One region of the Pseudomonas sp. AC016 genome, then DNA from elsewhere that is predicted to be linked to it. Evidence: predicted binding sites of a transcription regulator. Region 1 holds the regulator's gene; each other region holds the start of a gene.

Region 1 (5,317 bases):
CAGCAGGCGGTCAACGTGCTTTCGAATCGATGCGGTCCGAATTGAACGGCCTGCGCGAGCTGCTGGAAGTCCAGCTTGGCTCCCTGGCCTGGACCCAGTTGCAGGGCAGCCGTCCGCAACAGGCCAACCTGTGGCGTCGTCTGCAACGCGTCGGCCTGTCCGGCCCGCTGTCGCGTGACCTGCTGTCGATGATTCCGGATATCGACGAGCCTCGTCAGGCCTGGCGCATGCTGTTGGCCCATCTGGCGCGCATGATTGCTGTGCCGGATGTCGAGCCACTGGAAGAGGGCGGTGTGATTGCCATGGTCGGTCCTGCCGGCATGGGTAAAACCACCACGCTGGCCAAGCTGGCCGCCCGTTATGTGCTGAAATACGGCGCGCAGAACATTGCGCTGGTCAGCATGGACAGTTTCCGCATCGGTGCCCAGGAGCAGCTCAAGACACTGGGCCGCATCCTCAACGTGCCGGTGACTCACGTCGATCCCGGTCAGTCGCTGGGACAGGCCCTCGAGCCTCTGCTGCGCAAGCGTGTGGTTCTCATTGATACCGCCGGGCTGCAAGCCAGTGATCCTGCGTTGCGCATGCAACTGGAAAGCCTGGCGGGTCGTGGCATCAAGTCGCGTAACTACCTGGTACTGGCCACAACCAGCCAGAAGCAGGTATTGACGGCGGCTTATCACAGTTACAAGCGTTGTGGCCTGGCCGGATGCATTTTGACCAAGCTGGATGAAACCGCCAGCCTGGGCGAAGTTCTGAGCCTGGCAATCAGTCACGAATTGCCGGTGGCCTACCTCACGGACGGACCACGGATTCCTGACGATTTGCACATCCCGCGTCGCCACCAGTTGGTGAGCCGCGCGGTCAGCGTGCAAATGCAGGACGAGCCTAGCGAAGAAGCGATGGCTGATATGTTTGCCGACCTCTATCACTCACCTGGCAAAAGGGTAGGTTAAGTGATGGAGACTATTGGAATGTCCCTGCATCGATGGTCTGCCAGGCATTGTTCGTTCGCGAACGTGCAGCCCCCAATGTGGCTTCGGTCTACGCAAGACAAGGTAAAGAAATAACATGGGCAGCATGCATCCCGTACAGGTTATTGCGGTGACTGGCGGCAAAGGTGGCGTCGGTAAGACTAACGTGTCAGTGAACCTCTCACTGGCCCTGGCTGAGCTCGGTCGACGCGTCATGCTTCTTGACGCCGATCTGGGTCTGGCCAATGTCGATGTCCTGCTGGGGCTGACACCCAAACGCACGCTCGCCGATGTCATAGAAGGCCGTTGCGAGTTGCGCGACGTGCTTCTCCAGGGGCCGGGCGGCGTGCGCATCGTGCCTGCCGCTTCCGGCACCCAGAGCATGGTTCATCTGTCGCCTGCCCAGCATGCCGGTCTGATCCAGGCGTTCAGCGAGATTGGCGACAATCTCGATGTACTGGTGATCGACACGGCCGCCGGCATTGGTGAATCGGTGGTCAGCTTCGTACGCGCCGCGCAGGAAGTCCTGCTGGTGGTCTGCGACGAGCCGACGTCCATCACCGATGCCTACGCACTGATCAAGTTGCTCAACCGCGACTACGGCATGAATCGTTTCCGGGTGCTGGCCAACATGGCCCAGAGCCCTCAGGAAGGCCGCAATCTGTTCGCCAAGCTGACCAAGGTCACGGACCGCTTTCTGGATGTTGCGCTGCAGTATGTCGGGGCTGTGCCCTACGACGAATGCGTGCGCAAGGCTGTACAGAAACAGCGTGCCGTCTACGAAGCCTTCCCGCGCTCCAAATGCGCGCTGGCATTCAAGGCCATTGCCCAGAAGGTCGACACCTGGCCGTTGCCGGCCAACCCACGGGGTCACCTTGAATTCTTCGTCGAACGACTCGTTCACCAGACCAGTGCGGGGCCTGTCCAATGACAGCGAGCGGCTACCAGATGTACAGCAAGGCTTCCCGGAATTCGCAGTACGAGCTGATCGAGCGTTATGCGCCTCTGGTCAAACGTATCGCCTATCACCTGCTGGCTCGCCTGCCAGCCAGTGTGCAGGTCGAGGACCTGATTCAGGCCGGCATGATCGGTCTGCTCGAAGTCTCTACCAAATACGATTCCACCAAGGGTGCGAGTTTCGAGACCTATGCGGGTATCCGCATTCGTGGCGCCATGCTCGACGAGGTGCGCAAGGGTGACTGGGCGCCTCGCTCGGTCCACCGCAATACGCGCATGGTGAGCGACGCAATTCGCGCAATTGAAGCGAAAACCGGACGTGACGCTAAAGATCACGAGGTTGCTGCCGAACTCCAGTTGAGTCTCGATGATTATTACGGGATTTTGAATGACACCTTGGGCAGCCGCCTCTTCAGTTTCGACGACCTGCTTCAGGACGGCGACCATGAAGGGCTGCACGAGGACGGTGCCAGCGGTTCGCTTGAACCGTCACGGGACCTGGAAGACGAGCGCTTCCAGGCAGCCCTGGCCGATGCGATTGCCAATTTGCCGGAGCGTGAGCGTCTGGTCTTGGCGCTGTACTACGACGAAGAGCTGAACCTCAAGGAAATCGGAGAGGTCCTGGGGGTCAGCGAATCGCGGGTCAGTCAGTTACACAGCCAGTGCGCAGCTCGTTTGCGGGGGCGTTTGGGGGAGTGGCGAGCGCGTTGACAGTCAATGTGCGGCCTGGTCCGCACATTGGCTTCATGCCGGCTGTGCAGAGCGTTACGTGGTAACAGGATAGACAAGGCAGGAGCCTGTCGGGCGGTGCCTCGATGGGCTGTTCGTTCAGGTCTGTACCTGTCGTTTTGCCAAGCCCGTCGTCGTTTCGTACAGCCGGGGGTGTGCTGTGCCAGTATTGAGTGAACAGCGTGTTCAGGTGCTGAACGCGTTAAAGACTGCTTGGAGGTCGAATTGGACAAGAACATGAAAATCCTCATCGTTGATGACTTCTCAACGATGAGGCGGATCATCAAGAACCTGTTGCGTGATCTGGGGTTCACCAACACATCGGAAGCGGACGACGGTCTGACCGCGCTGCCGATGCTGCAGAGCGGCGCCTTTGACTTTCTGGTGACGGACTGGAACATGCCTGGCATGTCCGGTATCGATCTGCTGCGCCAGGTCCGTCAGGACGAGCGCCTCAAGAGCCTGCCCGTGCTGATGGTCACTGCCGAAGCCAAGCGTGAGCAGATCATTGAAGCTGCACAGGCCGGGGTGAACGGTTACGTGGTCAAGCCATTCACGGCTCAAGCGCTGAAAGAGAAGATCGAAAAGATCTTTGAACGCGTCAATAGCTGATGCATGCCGCGAGGGCGCTATGGATAACAATGATTCGATGGCCGACTTTGAGTCGACCCTGAAAAGACACGCGCAGGAACTCGTCACCAGCCTTGAAAAAGGTCGTTTCGGCGAAGCTGTGCAACTGATCCATGAGCTCAACCAGACACGCGACCGCGGCCTTTATCAGGAAGTGGGCAAGCTGACTCGTGAGCTGCACAGTGCAATCGTCAACTTCCAGATCGATCCGCACATGCCTCAGGCCGAGGAGGTATCGCAGATCACGGATGCCACCGAACGTCTGGGTTACGTCGTGCGGCTGACCGAAAATGCGGCCAACCGCACCATGGATCTGGTCGAGGAGAGCACGCCGGTCATGAACGGTCTGAGCGCCGACGCGAAGGCGTTGAGTGAAGACTGGGGGCGCTTCATGCGCCGCGAAATCGGTGCCGAGGAATTTCGCGATCTCGCCAAGCGGGTCGATGGTTTTCTGACGCGTACCGAGAAGGAAACTCACGAGGTTTCCGCGCACCTCAATGACATTCTGCTCGCCCAGGATTACCAGGACCTCACCGGTCAGGTGATCAAGCGTGTCACGCAGTTGGTCACTGAAGTGGAAGGCAATTTGCTCAAACTGGTGCTCATGGCCAGCCATGTCGATCGCTTCGCAGGCATCGAACATGACGAAGAATCCATCCTTGCAGAAAAAGATCCTAAAAAACATCTCGCCAAGGGTGAAGGTCCGCAGATTCATGCCGATAAACGTGAAGACGTCGTATCCGGACAGGATGATGTAGACGATCTGCTATCGAGCCTCGGCTTCTAGGTCTGTTGACGGTTAATTTTAGGGAGCACCCCCATGAGCTTCGGCGCCGATGAAGAAATCCTTCAGGATTTTCTGGTAGAGGCCGGCGAAATTCTGGAGCAGTTGTCAGAGCAATTGGTCGAGCTGGAAAGCCGACCGGATGATGCTGATCTGCTCAATGCAATTTTTCGCGGTTTTCACACTGTAAAAGGGGGCGCCGGCTTCCTCCAGCTCCATGAGCTGGTGGAGTGCTGCCATATCGCCGAAAACGTGTTCGACATCCTGCGCAAGGGTGAGCGGCGCGTTGATTCCGAGCTCATGGACGTGGTCCTGGAAGCACTGGACACCGTCAACAGCATGTTCGGCCAGGTGCGCGAACGTACTGACCTGACGCCTGCGACGCCGGAACTGCTGGCGGCGCTGTCGCGTCTGGCTGAACCACAATCCAATGATGCGGTTGCCGAGCCTGAACCTGTGGCCGAGGCAACTGAAGTGCCTGCTCCGGTTGCCGAGGCGGCTGGCGGCGACGATATCACCGACCACGAATTCGAACAGTTGCTCGATTCGCTGCACGGCTCCAAGCCGATTGCAGCACCTGCTGCGGCACCGGCCGCTCAGGCCTCGTCGAGCGACGAGATTACCGATCAGGAATTCGAATCCCTGCTCGATCAGTTGCACGGCAAGGGCAAGTTTGCCGCCGATGCCGCTCCAGCACCGGCCCCTGCGGCCAAGGCTGGCGGCAGCGCGCCGGCCAGTGACGAGATCACTGACGACGAGTTCGAAGCATTGCTGGATCAGCTGCATGGCAAAGGGTCGTTCGACGCTGCTGTCGTCGCGCCGGTTGCTGCCGAGGCCGTTGCGGCCAAGGCTCCAGTGACAGCCAAGGCTGCAGCCTCGGACGAAATCACCGATCACGAATTCGAAAACCTGCTGGACGAGCTGCATGGCAAGGGCAAGTTCGAGCCTGAGGCCATCGTGGCCAAGGCGCCCGCACCTGCTGCTGCGGCTGCCCCGGCCCCTGCTGCCAAGCCCGCTGCGGCGCCTGCACCTGCTGCGAAGGCCGAGCCTGCGCCAGCCAAGGCTGCTGCACCTGCTCCCGCCCGTGCTCCTGCCCCGACGGGCGAAAAGCCGGTCGCGACAGAGGCCGAAACCACGGTGCGCGTCGATACTGCGCGCCTGGACGAGATCATGAACATGGTCGGCGAACTGGTGCTGGTGCGTAACCGACTGGTTCGCCTGGGTCTGAACAGTGGCGACGAAGCCA
Region 2 (5,317 bases), 3.9 Mb from region 1:
GGTCGGGTTCTGCAGGTAATCGAGCGCCGCGACCGAGCCGATTTCCTGACCACTTTCTCCGGGGCGAAAGCGGAAGCCGTAAAGCAGGCCGAACAGATCCGAGTCCTGATGATGGTGCGCGATGCTGTTGTTCATGGCAGTCCACGTGCGGCCAGGCCCGGACGGGCAGGCGAAGTGCGCATGATGACAAGCGGTTATTTCATATTTGTGACGGTTTGTTACTGGATCTTTCTTTTCTCGCACCGCTGGAATCAGGCGATTTTTGGGATCATTCGACGCCGATGCTGCTGTTTTTCCAACCAGGTGCCCCCGATGAGTAGCTTGATCACCTGCGATTCACGCGAATGAGCAGTCCCGAGTTTCGTCCACCAGCCGGGCAGGTCCGCAGCGTTCGTACCGGGCGGCACCAACAAAACACCAGCGACAATAAGGAGGATGTGAGACTCGCCGCCAGTGCCGTTCAGGAAGTGGCCGGCAGTGGCGACAAGATCCCAAGTGATCAGACCATCGCCAGAGGCATTTTCCGGGTTGGCGTCGGCCAGGCGCGGTCGATATCGGCCAGGTCCTGCTCAGTCAACCTGATCTGTTCGGCTGCGACGTTCAGGCGAATGTGCTCGGGGTCGGTCGCTTTCGGAATGGCGATCATGTTGTCCTGGCGCAGCACCCATGCCAGCGATATCTGCGCAGGCGTGGCGCTGTGGCGATTGGCGATTTCATGCAGGGCAGGGTGGTACAGCAGATCACCCGCCTGGCCGATCGGGCAGTATGCCATCAGCGGCAGGTGACGATTGGCGCTCCACAGCATCAGGTCGAACTCGATGCCACGCTGCTCCGGGTTGTACAGCACCTGATTGGTGGCGCAACGCGGGTTGTCCAGCTCGATCATGTCCGGCACATCGAAATTGGAAACGCCCCAGGCACCGATCTTGCCTTCCTCGCGCAGACGTTCGAACGCTTCGACGGTCTCGGTCAGCGGGTACTGGCCCGGCCAGTGCAACAGATAAAGATCGATGTAATCGGTATTCATCCGGCGCAGGCTGGCTTCGCAGGCTTTTGGAATTCCGGTACGGCTGGCGTTGTGCGGATAGACCTTACTGACGACGAACACCTTGTCGCGTTGCCCGGCAATGGCTTGCCCGACGATTTCCTCGGCGCCGCCGTCGGCATACATTTCAGCGGTGTCGATCAGGGTCAGGCCCTGTTCGATGCCGCGACACAGCCCGGCAATCTCGGCCGAGCGTAAATGACCTTTTTCACCCATGTGCCAGGTGCCTTGACCCAGCACTGGCACGGTTCTGCCTGCCAATTCCAGTGTGCGCATGTGACCCCCTGCAGTTAGTGAACAGGTCTCAGGCAACGGGGTCTGCTGGAGGTTCCCACGCAGACCTTCCAACCGATCAATTACACGCGGAATTGCTTCAGCAGGTCGTTCAACTGATCGCTCAACCTTCTCAGGTGCTGACTGGCCGTGGTGGACTGTTCGGCGGCCAGCGCGGTGCTCTGCGACAGTTGCGCAGCCTGGGTGACGTTCTGGTTGATGTCATCGACCACGTGGGATTGTTGCAGCGTGGCGCTGGCGATGGAGGCGTTCAGGCCGTTGAGGTTGCGCAAGGCCTGGCTGATCGAGCTCAGGCTCTGGCCCGCCTGATTGGCCTGTTCGATGGTCAGCTGCGAGGAGCGACTGCTGTCGCCGATGACCTTGACTGCCGCGTCCGAGTGCCGCTGCAGACGTTCAATCATCGCCTGGATTTCGGCTGTGGATTTCTGGGTCCGTTGCGCCAGCAGGCGTACTTCGTCTGCCACCACGGCAAAGCCGCGACCCTGTTCGCCCGCGCGTGCCGCTTCGATGGCCGCGTTCAGAGCCAGCAGGTTGGTCTGCTCGGCAATCGAGCTGATCACTTCCAGCACACCGCCAATCTGGGTGCTCTCGCTGGACAGCGTATGCATGACTTCCACCGCCTGACCGATCGTACCCGAGAGGTGTTCGATCTGGCGCAGGCTGTTGTCGATGTTGACCTGACCCTGCTGCGCCTGGGACTCGGCATTGCGCATTTCACTGGCAGCGTGTTCGGCATTCTTGGCCACGTCCTGCACACCATAGGTGACTTCGTTGACGGCGGTGGCCACCAGATCCATCTGCTGAGACTGCTGCTGGCTGCGGTTCTGCGCCTGTTCGGCGTTGCTGCCCAGATCGGTGGACGCCTGCCCGAGTGCCACGGCAGAGCTCTGCAACTGACTCACCACGTTGCGCAGCTTGGCAATGAAGGCGTTGAAATGAGTGCCCAGTTCAGTGATCTCGTCGCTGCCATGGGTTTCCAGGGTGCGGGTCAGATCGCTTTCGCCGCTGGCAATATTGCCCATCGCGCTGACCGCTGCTCTGAGAGGACGCACTATGCTGCGCACGATCAGGGTCAGCATCAGGATCATGACGACCACGATGCCCGCGATGAAGATCCCGGCGTTCCACATCTGCGCCTTGAACTCTGCGGCCACATCGTCCACGTACACGCCGGAACCGAGGATCCAGCCCCAGGGCTGAAACAGCTGGACGTAAGAAGTTTTTTTCACCGGATCGGTGGCGCCTGGCTTGGGCCAGCGATAGTTGACCAGACCGGCGCCCTTGCTTTTGACGACGGTGACCATTTCGTTGAACACCGCGAAACCGTCCGGGTCCCGGATGGCCGACAGGTTCTGGCCTTCGAGCTTGGGGTTGGTCGGGTGCATGATCATCACGGGCTGCAGGTCGTTGATCCAGAAATAGTCATTCTGGCTGTAACGCAATCCTTTGATTTCTTTCAAGGCCTGCTGCTGGGCGGCTTCGCGCGGCATGGTGCCAGCGGCTTCCAGGCCTTGATAGTAGGCAAGAATGCCACTGGCGGTCTGGACCACGTGCATGGTCTTCTCGGCCTTGGCCTGATACAGATCGTCGTGAATCTGCTTGAGCAGGGTGGCTGCGAGGACAAAGAGCATCAGCACAGAAACGATAAGAATCAGCCATAACCGACGGCTGATGGAAAGACTGCGCATATTCATGATCTCGACCCCATACGTTATTTTTTCTTTTTCTTCTTTGAAACTGACAGACCGACCGGCGCCAACGCCTGATATCAGGGCCTCTCCAGCTTCTCGGCGCATCATGACCAAACATGAGATAAGCGTCACATTTATTTGCAGGGTTACGGAACTTTTTGGGCACCATAGCGAAAGGCTTACACCAACAGGCGTCATTGGCTCTATCGGATGCCACTGAGTGAATGTAGGATCCAATTCAACAACTGCAGCGAAGGAACGGTGCAGCGATCACGGAGGATCGGCCATTGCCAGGAGGCTACTGACAGGATGTCGGGATGGACATGTGCAGGAACGACCCGCTTCGGCGGGTTTTTTGCGTTTTGGGGAAAGCGTTTTTGCAGCGCTACCTGTCTGGCTCACAGCCCTTGAGCACCAGACGCAGGATGGTCCGGGTCGCCGCTTCGTAATCGCTGTCTTCCAGCGTGGCCTTGCCGGTCACGGTTGCGATCTGCCAGTCGAAATCGGCGTACGTCTGGGTCGCAGCCCAGATCGTGAACATCAGATGGTGCGGGTCGAGCGGGGCAATCTGTCCGCTGTCGATCCACGCCTGAATACATTCGATGTTGTGCCGGGCCTGTCCGTTGAGCTGTTCGATCTGCTCCGGGGTCAGGTGCGGCGCGCCGTGCATGATCTCGCTGGCAAACACTTTCGACGCAAACGGCAGGTCTCGGGAAATCTGGATCTTGGCGCGAATGTAGCGGCTGAGCACTTCGGCCGGCACGCCTTCGGGATTGAAGGGCGTGGAAGCACGCAAGATAGGTTCGATGATGCTTTCCAGCACCTCGCGGTATAGATTTTCCTTGGACTTGAAGTAGTAATAGACGTTGGGCTTGGGGACACCGGCCTTGGCGGCAATATCGCTGGTCTTGCTGGCAGCGAAGCCCTTGTCGGCAAATTCCTCGCTGGCGGCGCGCAGGATGAGTTCTTTATTGCGCTCGCGAATGCTGCTCATGAACCGGATATTCCCTTGCCTGCATGGCGGTCGCGCATGGTAGCACCGGGTTTGTGAGGGGCTCAATATTGACGGGAGGCCCCACCGCGGCTTCGACGTAGTGCCGCAGAAACCTGCGCATTCGGTGTGTCAGATGCAATCTGGGGCCGCTGCGCAGCCCATCGCTGCCGTCGTAACCTCCGATAGCTCCCACGCCCTGCGGGCAGAAGCAGATGTCAGTGCTTCTTCAGCAGTCAGGGTTTTGATAAAGGCGGGCGTATGCATTCGATAAATAAGGTAGGTTCCTGATCTACGAATTTCATTCACCCAGGCAGTTATTGCTAAGCTGCTGGAGTGTAGTTTTCAGGAAGGTACTTTCAATTTGACCACTGACCCGTTTCGTATACCCACAGATGCTGAAATCGCCAAGGCAGAGCGCAGCTTGAATTTTCCTTTTCCGGCCGCTTACATAGATTTTCTCAAAAGCGGGAGTAACGTCGCGAATGCCAGTTTCGAACCGGCCGTTATCCTCCCCGGTTCCAGCCATGTCGATTTGTTCGAGATTGCCCAAGTGGCATGGAATCAATTCAAGCTCCCGAAAAAATGGCTGCCCTTTATTGAAGACAATGGCGACTATTTCTGTGTTTCACAGAAAGGTGAAGTCAAATATTGGTCTCACAACGGACCTACCGATGAGAAATGGCCGGATTTCTCGTCCTGGTTCGAGCAGATCTGCGTGCGGTGTGAATGAGCATTTGCAGCGCTATGGCGAAAAGCTTACACGCGTAGACGTCATTGGCTCTTTGCACCGACCCCAAGCATAGGTAGGATCCAATTCAACAGCTGTAGCGAAGGAGCGGTGCAGCGATCAGGGAGGATCGACCATTGCCAGGAGGCTACTGACAGGATGTCGGGATGGTCATGTTTCGCAAAACGACCCGCTTCGGCGGGTTTTTTGCGTTTGGGCGATGTGATTCCGCGATGTTCGGCCGTGTGTGCGACAACCCTCTACGCCTTTGCGTCGGAAACTTCTATCGGGATATATCGTCTTCTTCAAGGAAGATAATGGCTCGACTGATAAACTCCGAAACCCAGCAAGGACGGCATATGAATTTCTTCAAAAAGCTTTTTGGTTCGTCGAAAACGTCTGCGCCTCAAAACACTCAGAGCACAACGCAATTTGAAGAATCGTTCGAAACGTCTTCAGGCGATGCCGAGTCGAACAATGAATCCGTCCGTCAGGCCAGCAGTGAGTGCCTGGACCGCCACTGGGCAACCGTTGGCAAGGTCGAGCAAGACGTCATTGCCTACCTC
Region 3 (5,317 bases), 580 kb from region 1:
CGCATCGAGGCGCAGATTCGTGGTCCGCAGGACATCCGGCTGTAAACAACAGCCGAACGCCCTGTCCGTGCATTACTCGAACTGCTGGCGGTTTTCCGGCGTGATCAGCTTGAACGGCACCCAGATCACCGGAGACGCCAGCGTTTCGCCGCGCGCCATGCTCAACGCCGCATCCACCGCACCGTTGGCCTGACCGACCGCGTCCTGAAACACACTCACGGCCAGCTTGCCCTCGGCCATCAGTTTCAGCCCGTCCGGCGTGCCGTCGATGCCGCCCACCAGATAGTCGCGGGCATTCTTCCCGGCCTTTTCAAGGCCCATGATCGCGCCGATGGCCATTTCATCGTTGTTGGCAGCGATGATCGAGAAGTCCACGCCCTGCTTGACCCAATCGATGACGATCGTCGCGGCCTGGCTGCGTTCCCAGTTGCCGATTTTCTTTTGCACGACTTTCATGTTCGGGTATTTGGCGACGACCTTTTCCACGTCTTCGGTGCGCATGACCGAGGACTTGTTGCTCGGATCACCGACCAGAATCACCACATTGCCCTTGTAATTGGCACGCCGCGCCAGTTCTTCCGCCTGCAGAGTGCCGGACTCCAGTTCGTCCGAACCGACGAACGCCGTCTGCGGCGGCCACTTGGCGGGTTCCGGATTGCGGTTGACGAACACCAGCGGAATTTTCGCCTCGTTGGCCAGACGCATCATCTCCGGCGCGCTCTTGCCGTTGACCATCGCGACGACAATCGCGTCGACTCTGGAGCTCACCAGGTTGCGGAACTGGCGCATCTGCAGCTCCACATTGTCCTGGCCGTTCTCCATGAAGATATCGGCGTCGAGCACTGCTACCTGCTTCTCCACACCGTGACGCAGGATGGTCTGAAAGTTGTCGTTGTACTTGGCCATGCCGACGCCGACCAAAGGCGTGCTGGCGTGAGCCAGACTGGCGGCCAGCAGGCTGGCACCCAGGGAAATCGCTAACCATTGCTTCATGTTCTGACTCCCGGGCATCAAACGCTGAAATGATGGAGCAGCTCGCGCTGATCCCTGGCCATTTTCGACAAGTCCTGGCTGCTGCTGGCCGATTGCTCGGCACCGTCTGCGGCCTGCTGGGCTGAGTCGTTGATGTGCGTGACCATGCGGCTGGTTTCCTGCACCGTCGCACTCTGCTCTTCGGTAGCGGCGGCAATCTGGATGTTCATGTCGCGAATGGTGCCCACCGCCTCGCCCATCTCCTGTAACAGCTCATCCGCGCCGGACGCCAGCGTGACGCAATGATTGGACTGGATCTGGCTTTCGTTCATGACCTGCACCGCAGAATGAATCTTGCTCTGCATCTGGCCGATCATTTCCTGGATTTCGCTGGTGGACGTCTGGGTGCGGCTGGCAAGCGACCTGACTTCATCGGCAACCACCGCAAACCCGCGGCCCTGCTCACCCGCCCGCGCAGCCTCGATGGCGGCGTTGAGGGCCAGCAGGTTGGTCTGTTCGGCGATGGTGCGAATCGCATCGACAATGCCGTCGATGTTCTGGCCGTACTTCTGCAACTCATCGGTCACCGCTGACGCCTTGTTGACCTGCTCGGCCTGCTGGCGAATGTTGACGATGGTTTCAGCCACGCGCTGCTGAACCTTTTCGGTCAGCTCACTGGTGCTGTCCACCGCGCTGCGGGTGTCCTGGGCACGCCGGGCGACTTCCTCGACTGTGCTTTCCATTTCGTTCATGGCCGAAGCAGCCGAGTGCAGACGATCCTTCTGCTCATCGACCACCCGCGTGGTCTGCTCGCTGATCTGCGCGTTGTTGCTGGCGGTCAGCGCCAGGGTATCGGCCGAGCCGATCAGCTCGCGGAAGGTTTGTTGCAGGGACTGGGTGAACTCGTTCAGGTAGCCACCCAGCTCGCCGAACTCGTCCTTGCGGCTGACATCGAACCGCACGCGCATGTCGCCTGTGCTCAGGGTCTTCAGTACCTCGCGGAACGCCGCCAGCGGGCGACGCAGGCTGAAGGCCACCCAAGTGCCGATCACGACAGCCGCCAGCACCGCCAGAATGCAGGCGACCAGCAGCAGGCTCAGGCTGGTGGCGATCGTCGAGTCAGCACCCTCCTTGGCCTCGTTGGCAACCGCCAGCGACTGGTTGCCGAATTCGCCGATCTTGTCCAGCGTGGCCTGAAGACGTGCTTCGGCGGCCTGGCGCTGCTTGCCGACCTGATCAGCCAGCGCCGCTTCCTGACGATAGGCCTGATAGACGCCGTCAGCGCCGGTCAGGTCATTGAGCAGACGGTTGACCATCACCCCGGCAATACGGCCTGCGCGAGGGTCGGCGGCGGTCAGTTCGCGAGCGCGGGTGCTGATCACTTCGTCCTGAAGATTGAGCAGGCGCTGCAGGGTTTGTATGTCGGGCGTCGCAGCGTGCGCGGCCAGACCTTCGTAGGACTTGCCCACTTCCAGCAGCAACTTCTCGGCTGCGGCGACGTTGTCAGCCGAACCGGTCGTGCGCTCGCGGGCAATATAGTCACGCAGGTAACTGGTCAACTGGACGCCCTCGCTGCTGCTGTAGCCCTGCAGGACACGGGCCTGCTGCATCTGGATGACGTGTTGACGATGACTGGCGATCAGGGTCTGCGCCTGCTCGGCATAGGCCGCGCTGAGCTGCTTCTCCTGTGCCAGGTTGTCGCGCAGCCCGGCGCGGTCGCCGATGTAGGCTGGCGTGCTGTCGAGCAACTGATTGAAACGCGCCATGCTGTCGTTGAACGGCTGCTTGCCGTCATCGATCTGCTTCGGGTCATTGCTGACCAGCACGCCCAGCAGCGCCTGGTTGGCGCGCAGAACGTGAACATACAGCTCGCTCGCTGCACGGCTCAACGGTGCCGATTGTCCCGTGATCACGGTCAGCCGGTCGCTTATCGAATGGGTGCTCTGATAACTGATACTCACCATGGCGAGCAACAGCACAACCAGCACGGCAAACCCACCAATCACTCGCTGAAGAATGGTCATGGCTGTCCTCTTTTGTTTTTATGGTGCACCGGATGCTTTGCGCGAGGACGCCGGGGACGTCGACACGCAAATGGGTCGGAGCTCAAAAGAGGGTGTCGGCTGGGGAACAGGCGACTTGAGGCAGGGTTCACACTATTTCATGTTGCTCAGGGAGCGCCCGATGTCGCCTCAGGCGCTGCCCTGATCTGTCCTGATAACGCTCAGCGAAAGTGTCGCGCAACCGCTTCAGGTGCATCGGGAACATCCATGTTGATGCGACGCCACGCCGCCTGGGCAAAGCTGTACACCGAAAAGGCAATCAGCCCGAGCGCCACGATCAGCAGCACCAGTCCGCCGGCTGGCAGATCCTGCAGACCGTTGAGCGCATCTTTCATGCCCGGAGGATGCATCGCCTGATAGCTGGAACCGCTCACGGCCAGCAATACCGCGATCTCGATGAAGGCCACGCCCCTGGCAATCAGACCGAAGCGCGAGACAGGACGCACGTAGCGCATGACGTCTTCGTCGGCCTCGAAATACTTTTCGAACGACGCCTTGTAGCCCTTGATGATGTGCACGATGCCCAGTGCCATCGGCACCAGCGCCACCACGTAAACGAGCAGGTTGGAGTGATCCCAGGACAGGATCGACTGCAGCAGATCCTGTGTCTGGCCGCCACCCGAACCACCGGAGCTTTTCAGGCCGCTGATCAACAGGCCTGCGGCGAAGAACGCCAGCGCGCCATAGGTGAAACCGCCGACCAAGAGACCACCACGAATCACCAGTCCCTTGAGTTCGCGCCCATGATGATCGACATCGCGGGTCGCTTGCAGCACACGCCAGGCGGCGAATGCGAGCAGGCCGACCACGACGATGCCGACCAGCACGTTACCGAACGGCTGACTCAACAAGGCTTCAAGGCTGCTATGGCTGTCTGCGGGTTGCGAGGAACCCTGCGCCGCCAGTACGGCGAACAGACCGATGATCAGATAGACAACACCACGAGCGGCGTAACCGCCTCGTGCAAGCATGACAAGGCTGCGTTGCGCAGACATAAGGACCTTCCCTGAAAAGAGTGATACACGAACAGACCCGTGACCACTCCAGGGGTTCGAAGCATTTTCGAAGCAATTGAGGTGCAGAGCGAAATGAATCGCTCTGCCACTTTGAGGCTGCCTCAGGCGAAGGTCGCGCCCCGGGCGTTCACGAACAGTGAATACAGCGAATGGCTGCTCGCCATGAACAGCCGGTTGCCTTCCCGCCCGCCGAAACAGACGTTGGCGCAACGTTCCGGAAGCGTGATGTGGCCGATGGCTTTGCCCTGCGGATTGAACACCCGCACTCCGTCGAGCTTTTCAAGATCGGCCTGGGGATTGCCATTACCCCCCCAGCCGCACCACAGGTTCCCGTTCTCGTCGCACTTGATGCCGTCGATGGCGGCGTAATCCGCACCCTCGACGTGCTTGCGGCGCGCGCCGAGCGTGCCGTCATCGTTCACGGCAATGGCCCAGATGATGCCGTTCGGCCTGGCGCGACCTTCTACGACATAGAGGGTTTTCTCGTCCGGCGCAAAACACAGGCCGTTCGGGCCGGCCAAGTCATCGATGACCCGACTGACCTTGCCATCTGCGGGATCGATGCGATACACCCCGAAAGGCTGGGACTGAGGCACCTTGTGGCCCTCATAGTCGCTGTTGGCCTGGAACATCGGGTCAGTGAACCAGATCGAACCGTCGCGCTTGCAGACGATGTCGTTCGGTGAATTGAAAGGCTTGCCTTCGAAACTGTCGGCCAGCACGGTGATGCGTCCATTGTATTCGGTGCGCGTGACACGCCGCCCTTCGCGGGTGGTGAATGACCCTTCGCACACCAGCAGACGGCCTTGACGATCACGGCACATGCCATTGGAAAAATTCGAGTGTTCGCGGTACACCGAGAAACTGCCGGTAACCTCGTCCCAACGCATGATGCGATTATTGGCAATGTCGCTGACCAGCAGGTAGCGGCCATCGCCAATCCATACCGGACCTTCGGCCCAGCGCATGCCGGTCGCGAGTTTTTCGACGCTGGCATTGAAGATGCGCAGCTCCATGAAGCTGTCGTCCAATATACCGACCAAAGGGTCGGGGTAGCGCTGGGTCAGTGGCTCGGCGAGAGAAAAACGCGGCAATGCGCCAACGGCTGCGACGGTCGCGGAGACCGCCAGCGACTTTTTCAGAAATCCCCTGCGGCCCTGATCGGTAGCGGTACCTGCTTGAGAAAAATCCATGGGTGCGTCCTTATTTATTGTTAGAGGAGTGACATCGCGCCTTGTCGACGATGCCCAGGCAGTAGGACAGCGT
Region 4 (5,317 bases), 590 kb from region 1:
GTCTCCCAGCGCACCGAGTCACGGCGCGTCAGGGCCTGGCTCAGGGCAATCGAAGGCACGCCCAGCAGCAGCCCGGCCATGGCCGCACCGACCGTACCGGAAAATACCGTTTCAACGCCCAGATTCGCGCCTTTATTGATGCCGGACAGGAGTAAGGTGGGTGGTTGACTCATCAATTGCTGCAAGGCCATGGCGACGCAGTCGGCGGGGGTGCCCGACACCGAAAACCTGCGCTCGCCACGCTTGGTCACGCGCAGTGGATGATGAATGCTCAAGGCATGCGATATGCCGCTCTGGTCGTGATCAGGGGCAACGATCCAGAATTCGTCGGCCAGCTCGCGGGCCACTTCTTCAAGTGCCAGCAGACCTGGAGCATCGATGCCGTCGTCGTTGGTGATCAGGATTCGGGGGAGTTTCTGGAAAGACATGACTGCTCCTGAGTAGTGAACTGCTGACCATACACCCAGCAGTACCAACTGACCGCTCTGGTGGGCAGAGCGGTGTTCCGTTCATTCGGACAGGTGAAAACGCGTATCAGAGGCTGGAGCGCAGCGGAATCTCATGTCGGGAAGATTCGACCTGCACGTCGTCCAGGCCGACCATCTCGTCGTGCGCCACGCCCTGGCTCAGAAAAAGTTGCACATCCGGCACCGACGACAGCACCTTGCGCGCTTCCTCGACCGAAGCCAGATGCAAAGGCTTGCCGTGCGAGTCCTGAACCGGCACTGACTTGCCGTCCACAAGCGCATGGAGCACGTACGAACCGCCTTCCATCGACACCAGATTGAGCTCACTGATCTTGCCAGCCTTGATATCGCTGGACAGGTTTTGAATGTTCAAAATCACACCTCCGTGGGCGTTCCGGGAATCAGAGCGTCACAGAAATTGAGCCTGAATCGACGTTAACGTTCCCTTGCTGTCATGTCAGACATGAACAATGCCCCTCGCCAGACGAGCCACTAAAAGAAGTGGCCAGCTGCTACTCTGCTTGCGCAATGCTCGGTACAGACGCGCTCCGCTTCCTTAAGCAATGGTTCAAGGACAGAAAATGATCGATTTCAACAACAAAGGCTTTTTCAAGCTCAAGCAGAATGACGAGTACGCAGAACGCGTAAAGGACCTGCTGCTGGACGGCGAAACAGTCATCGACGCCTACAAGTCCATGCGCGACGGCGTGGTGTTCACCACCAAACGCATCATCTCGGTCAACGTTCAGGGGCTGACAGGCAGCAAGAAAGACTTCACCTCGCTGCCCTACAAGAACATCGTGGCCTGGTCGGTGGAAACCTCGGGGACCTTCGACCTGGATTCGGAACTGGAGATCTATTACTCGGCGATTGGCAAGGTGAAGTTCGAATTCACAGGCAAGACGTCAATGGTTGAAATCTCAAGGTACATCGCCCAACACCTGCTCGGCTGACTCACCGGACGCCCGCCTGTCTGTGCGCAGACGGGCGGGCGTCACACCCGACGACTCAGTGGCCCAGCAACTGCGCCGCGTCGAAGCCCATCCGCAGATTGCCCCAATGACGGCCTTCGAAGAAGAACGGCACGTCGATCTCGGTCATGATTTCACCGGTATCGCGCAGGTAGGTCTGCAGCAGGAAACGCTGCTTGTTACCTGCCGCTCGCAGGCCGACCGGGTCAGAGAACATCCGCTTGTTGCGGCACACCGGCAGGTCGACGGCGCGATTACCGGTCGGTTTCTGCGATACCCAGCTGTTGTTGACCGGGCAATAGCCCTTGTTATCGACAATGAACGTGACCTTGCCGCCCCGCGTGCCCTTGGTCAGCTTGTCGCACTCTTCCTGGCAGATCTGCGCGAAACGATCGGTGTAGCTGGTCATGTATTGCTTGGGATCGGTGCCGGGAATCAGTTTGTAACTCTGATCGAACAGGTTGACGCCCCCTTTGTGCAGTGCCGCAAGCCGGGCCTGCAGGATATCCCGACACTCACTGGCCCGCGTGATTGCAGCGTCCAGCTCACCGTGCCCGAGCACGAAACGTCCCAGCAGCGCCTGCACCCGCTCGGCAACGCCTGACAGGTCACGGGTGGCTGTCGCCGAATGCTGCATGCGCTGGTCGATGGCCTGGCTGTCGGCGTAGATGCGCGTCACCCGGTCGTTGATGCCGGTATTGGTCGTGGCGAACTGCTGGATGTGGGAGGCAATGTCGGCGAGCTTGCCATTGGTGGATTCGAAGTCGACGATCATGCTCTCGAAATGCCCCGATGCCCGCTCCACGACCAATTGCGTTTCACGTGCGCTCTGGCTGATCTGGGTGGTCTGCTCGTAGGTCGAGCTGACTTCCAGCAGCATCGCATCGATGTTCTGCGAAATGTCGTCGGTGGCTTTGCTGACGTTTTGCGCCAGGGTGCGCACCTCGTCGGCCACCACGGCAAAGCCGCGGCCGCTTTCGCCGGCACGTGCCGCTTCGATGGCCGCGTTGAGCGCCAGCAGGTTGGTCTGCGAAGAAATCTGCTGGATCAGGCCGACAATGGACTTGATGCTCGACGAACGCTGGTTCAGGGCAGACACCAACACGCCGAATTCATTGAGGCTGCTGGATATCTGGCTGATGTTGCCGGTCACTTCGAGCAGTTCGGAGTAGGAACCGCGCGCCATGCTCAGGTTCTGGGCAGTGGTGCTGGAAATGCCCTGAGTCTGCTGCGACACGTCCTCGATGCTGCCGACCGCCATGTTGCTCTGATCCATGACCTCCTTGGCAAAGCGCGCCTGATCGGTTGCGCTGTCGCTGGAATCACTGATGTTCTTGAGCGAGCGCGCCGACTCGACCGCAATCTGCACGGTCAATGCCTGAATGCTGCTGATCACTTCGCGCTGCTTGGCGAGGAACCGGTTACAGGTGCTCGCCAGCACGCGGATTTCATCATGGGTCAGCAGTGGCAAATCCTTGGACAGATCACCCTCGCCATTGGCGATTTCTTCCAGCGCACCGGTCATGAACATCACAGGCCGAACGATCAGATGACGCAGGTACCAGACCATGAAACTGACCATGCCCAACGTGAACAGGGTGCTGATCAGAATCGCGTTGCTCAGTGCGTCCAGCCTGCCCTCGATACGCGCCAGTACACCGGACTCCAGTTGCGCACTGCGCAACAACATCACGATGTCGACCCGAACAGACAGCGCCACCCAGTACAGCAGTGCACTGACGACGACCAACAGAAAAAGGCTTGAGAGCTTTTTGGTCAGGGTGTTGAAGAACTGCTTTTCGACCGACTCGTACAAGGCCTTTAACGTTTGCATGCAGCTGCTCCTGGGCGCGGAAGATGATCGGTTTCGATGGTTAACGTCTGTTAGTGCAAAAGCTTTAATGAACCGGAGCGATCAGTTTCGAAAAACACCTGATCGGGCAACAACCGCCTGCGAGCAGGCGGTGAGCGAGCGGTTAGCGGAATGAGGCCGGATGAGGGCCTGTAGACGTCAAAGCCGGAACCGATCCACCGAACGCGAGAGCTGGACTGCCAGCGCGGACAACTCGTCGGTGGTGGTCGCGGTCTGACCAATGACCCGGCTGTTGTCCTCGGACATGCTGGCTATCATTTCCACTTGGTGGGCGATTTCGTTACTGGCCAGGCTCTGTTCGCCAATCGTGCGGGTGATGTCATTGACCAGGTGCGTGGTGCTCAATGTGGCATCGAGAATATCGCGGATGGCCTGTTCGACTTCGGCGGTGACCGCCATGCCTTTGTCGACCTGGGCCACCCCGGCTTCCATACTGGTCACCGCCTCGCGGGTGCTTTGTTGAATACGGGCGACCATGCCGGTGATTTCCTGGGTCGACGCGCTGGTGCGACCTGCCAGGCTGCGCACCTCGTCGGCCACCACGGCAAAGCCACGGCCCTGTTCACCGGCACGTGCGGCCTCGATGGCCGCGTTCAACGCCAGCAGGTTGGTCTGGTCGGCAATGCTCTTGATCACCTGAATGATGTTGAAAATGGCTTCCGACTCCTTGTCCAGCGTGCGGATAACCTGTGCCGACTGTTGAGCCGAACGGGCAATGCCGTCCATGTCGCTGACCACCTGATGGATCACCCGCCCGCCGTTCTTGGCCAGCGTCTCGGCCTGATTGGCCATCTCCCGTGCCTGTTCGGCGTGACGGGTGATTTCTTCGATGCTGGCGGTCATTTCACTGGCGGCCGCCGACATGGTCGCCGCTGCCGAGCTTTGCTGCTGGCTGCTGCCCGCCACTTCGTGACAGCCGCTGCTCAATTGCCCGCTCATGCCGCTGACGCCGTGGGCGTTGCTGCGCACCACTTCGATCATGCCGCGCAGATCGCGCTGCATGACGGCAAGGCTGCGAATCAGCGCACTGGCCTCATCACGACTGGTCGGCTCGGTAATTGGCTCGCTGAGGTCGCCATGCGCGATGCTTTCAGCGATGCGGCTGGCTGACTGCAGGGGAATCAAGATGCTGCGGGTCACCCAATGCCCCTGCGCGACCAGCAGCAAGAGGCTGATGACCAGAACCACGCCAAGCGTGGTATTGGCGGTGCTGATGGCGTCGCGGGTGATTTCGCCGCTGGCTTTCGAGTTGTCTTCGATCAGGTCGCTCAACGTGGACATCTGGCCTTCAAGCTGGGTGAAGGCGGCAGAAAATGTACCCAGATCCTGCTGGGCACGGTCAGGACTGTCCAGCGCGAGGCCGACAATTCGCTCGCCCGCGCTGATGTAGGCGTCGAGGCTGGGCTTGACCTTGTTCAGTTCGGCCTTGAGGGTGTCATTGATCGGCAGCGCCAGATTGTCACTCAGCACTTTGCGGAACTGCGCGGCGTGCTCATTGAGGGAGGCCAGGACCTCGTCACGGGTTGTTTCGCTCTTATCCAGCCCGACCAGCATCGCCGAGAGCACATCGGCGCGCAGGGCGTCGTGCATCATGTCGGCCTGAAGGTGATTGCTCAACGCTGTCATGCTGACCTCGTTGTCAGTCATCGCCGCCGCCATCCTGTTATTGCCCAGATAGCTGACCAGACTGATGATCAGCACAGCCAGTACCCCGGTGCCTATCAACAGAAACAAACGAAGTTTGATCGACATCCTGAAGCTCCCCTGCGGTCAATGAAATAACGCGAGCTGCGGATTGCTCTTATGCAAAGCTTATCGACGCCTGTTCACGGATATTTAAGACTATTTTCGCGGGGTTACCGGTTTAAATCGGATTGGATGTATCGAACGTGCAGCGTCAGGCCCGCCGGACGGGCTCTGACGCGACAATGGCTCTACTGTGCTGCGCGTGCCTTGGCAATTTCGTCATACATCATCTTCACCAGACCGGCATCCAGTTGCTGGGA

The links. Region 1 encodes FliA, which starts transcription of late flagellar genes. Its sites were predicted from a motif close to CTAAAGTTTNNNNNNNNNNNGCCGNTAA; they were not measured.
Region 2: the regulator FliA is predicted to act here: its motif matches at 3,124-3,151, upstream of AC0IXS_RS23355 (methyl-accepting chemotaxis protein).
Region 3: the regulator FliA is predicted to act here: its motif matches at 3,089-3,116, upstream of AC0IXS_RS02965 (methyl-accepting chemotaxis protein).
Region 4: the regulator FliA is predicted to act here: its motif matches at 3,313-3,340, upstream of AC0IXS_RS02920 (methyl-accepting chemotaxis protein).

The regions. Positions count from the first base shown of each region.
Region 1 covers NZ_CEEDCC010000001.1:1,301,581-1,306,897, reverse strand. Annotated here, with positions in the region: gene flhF (flagellar biosynthesis protein FlhF) at 1-953, shown strand, start outside; gene fleN (flagellar synthesis regulator FleN) at 1,069-1,902, shown strand; gene fliA (RNA polymerase sigma factor FliA) at 1,899-2,639, shown strand; gene AC0IXS_RS05640 (chemotaxis response regulator CheY) at 2,895-3,269, shown strand; gene AC0IXS_RS05635 (protein phosphatase CheZ) at 3,289-4,074, shown strand; gene AC0IXS_RS05630 (chemotaxis protein CheA) at 4,108-5,317, shown strand, end outside.
Region 2 covers NZ_CEEDCC010000001.1:5,171,943-5,177,259, forward strand. Annotated here, with positions in the region: gene AC0IXS_RS23345 (transporter) at 1-135, opposite strand, end outside; gene AC0IXS_RS23350 (aldo/keto reductase) at 500-1,321, opposite strand; gene AC0IXS_RS23355 (methyl-accepting chemotaxis protein) at 1,402-3,033, opposite strand; gene AC0IXS_RS23360 (TetR/AcrR family transcriptional regulator) at 3,416-4,024, opposite strand; gene AC0IXS_RS23365 (SMI1/KNR4 family protein) at 4,386-4,754, shown strand; gene AC0IXS_RS23370 (suppressor of fused domain protein) at 5,111-5,317, shown strand, end outside.
Region 3 covers NZ_CEEDCC010000001.1:717,419-722,735, forward strand. Annotated here, with positions in the region: gene AC0IXS_RS02955 (DNA/RNA non-specific endonuclease) at 1-45, shown strand, start outside; gene AC0IXS_RS02960 (substrate-binding domain-containing protein) at 73-993, opposite strand; gene AC0IXS_RS02965 (methyl-accepting chemotaxis protein) at 1,011-2,996, opposite strand; gene AC0IXS_RS02970 (DUF1206 domain-containing protein) at 3,197-4,030, opposite strand; gene AC0IXS_RS02975 (SMP-30/gluconolactonase/LRE family protein) at 4,153-5,244, opposite strand.
Region 4 covers NZ_CEEDCC010000001.1:707,787-713,103, forward strand. Annotated here, with positions in the region: gene surE (5'/3'-nucleotidase SurE) at 1-428, opposite strand, end outside; gene AC0IXS_RS02910 (DUF6482 family protein) at 535-846, opposite strand; gene AC0IXS_RS02915 (PH domain-containing protein) at 1,049-1,420, shown strand; gene AC0IXS_RS02920 (methyl-accepting chemotaxis protein) at 1,476-3,272, opposite strand; gene AC0IXS_RS02925 (methyl-accepting chemotaxis protein) at 3,450-4,313, opposite strand; partial or broken gene AC0IXS_RS02930 (MCP four helix bundle domain-containing protein) at 4,308-5,063, opposite strand; gene AC0IXS_RS02935 (TRAP transporter substrate-binding protein) at 5,246-5,317, opposite strand, start outside.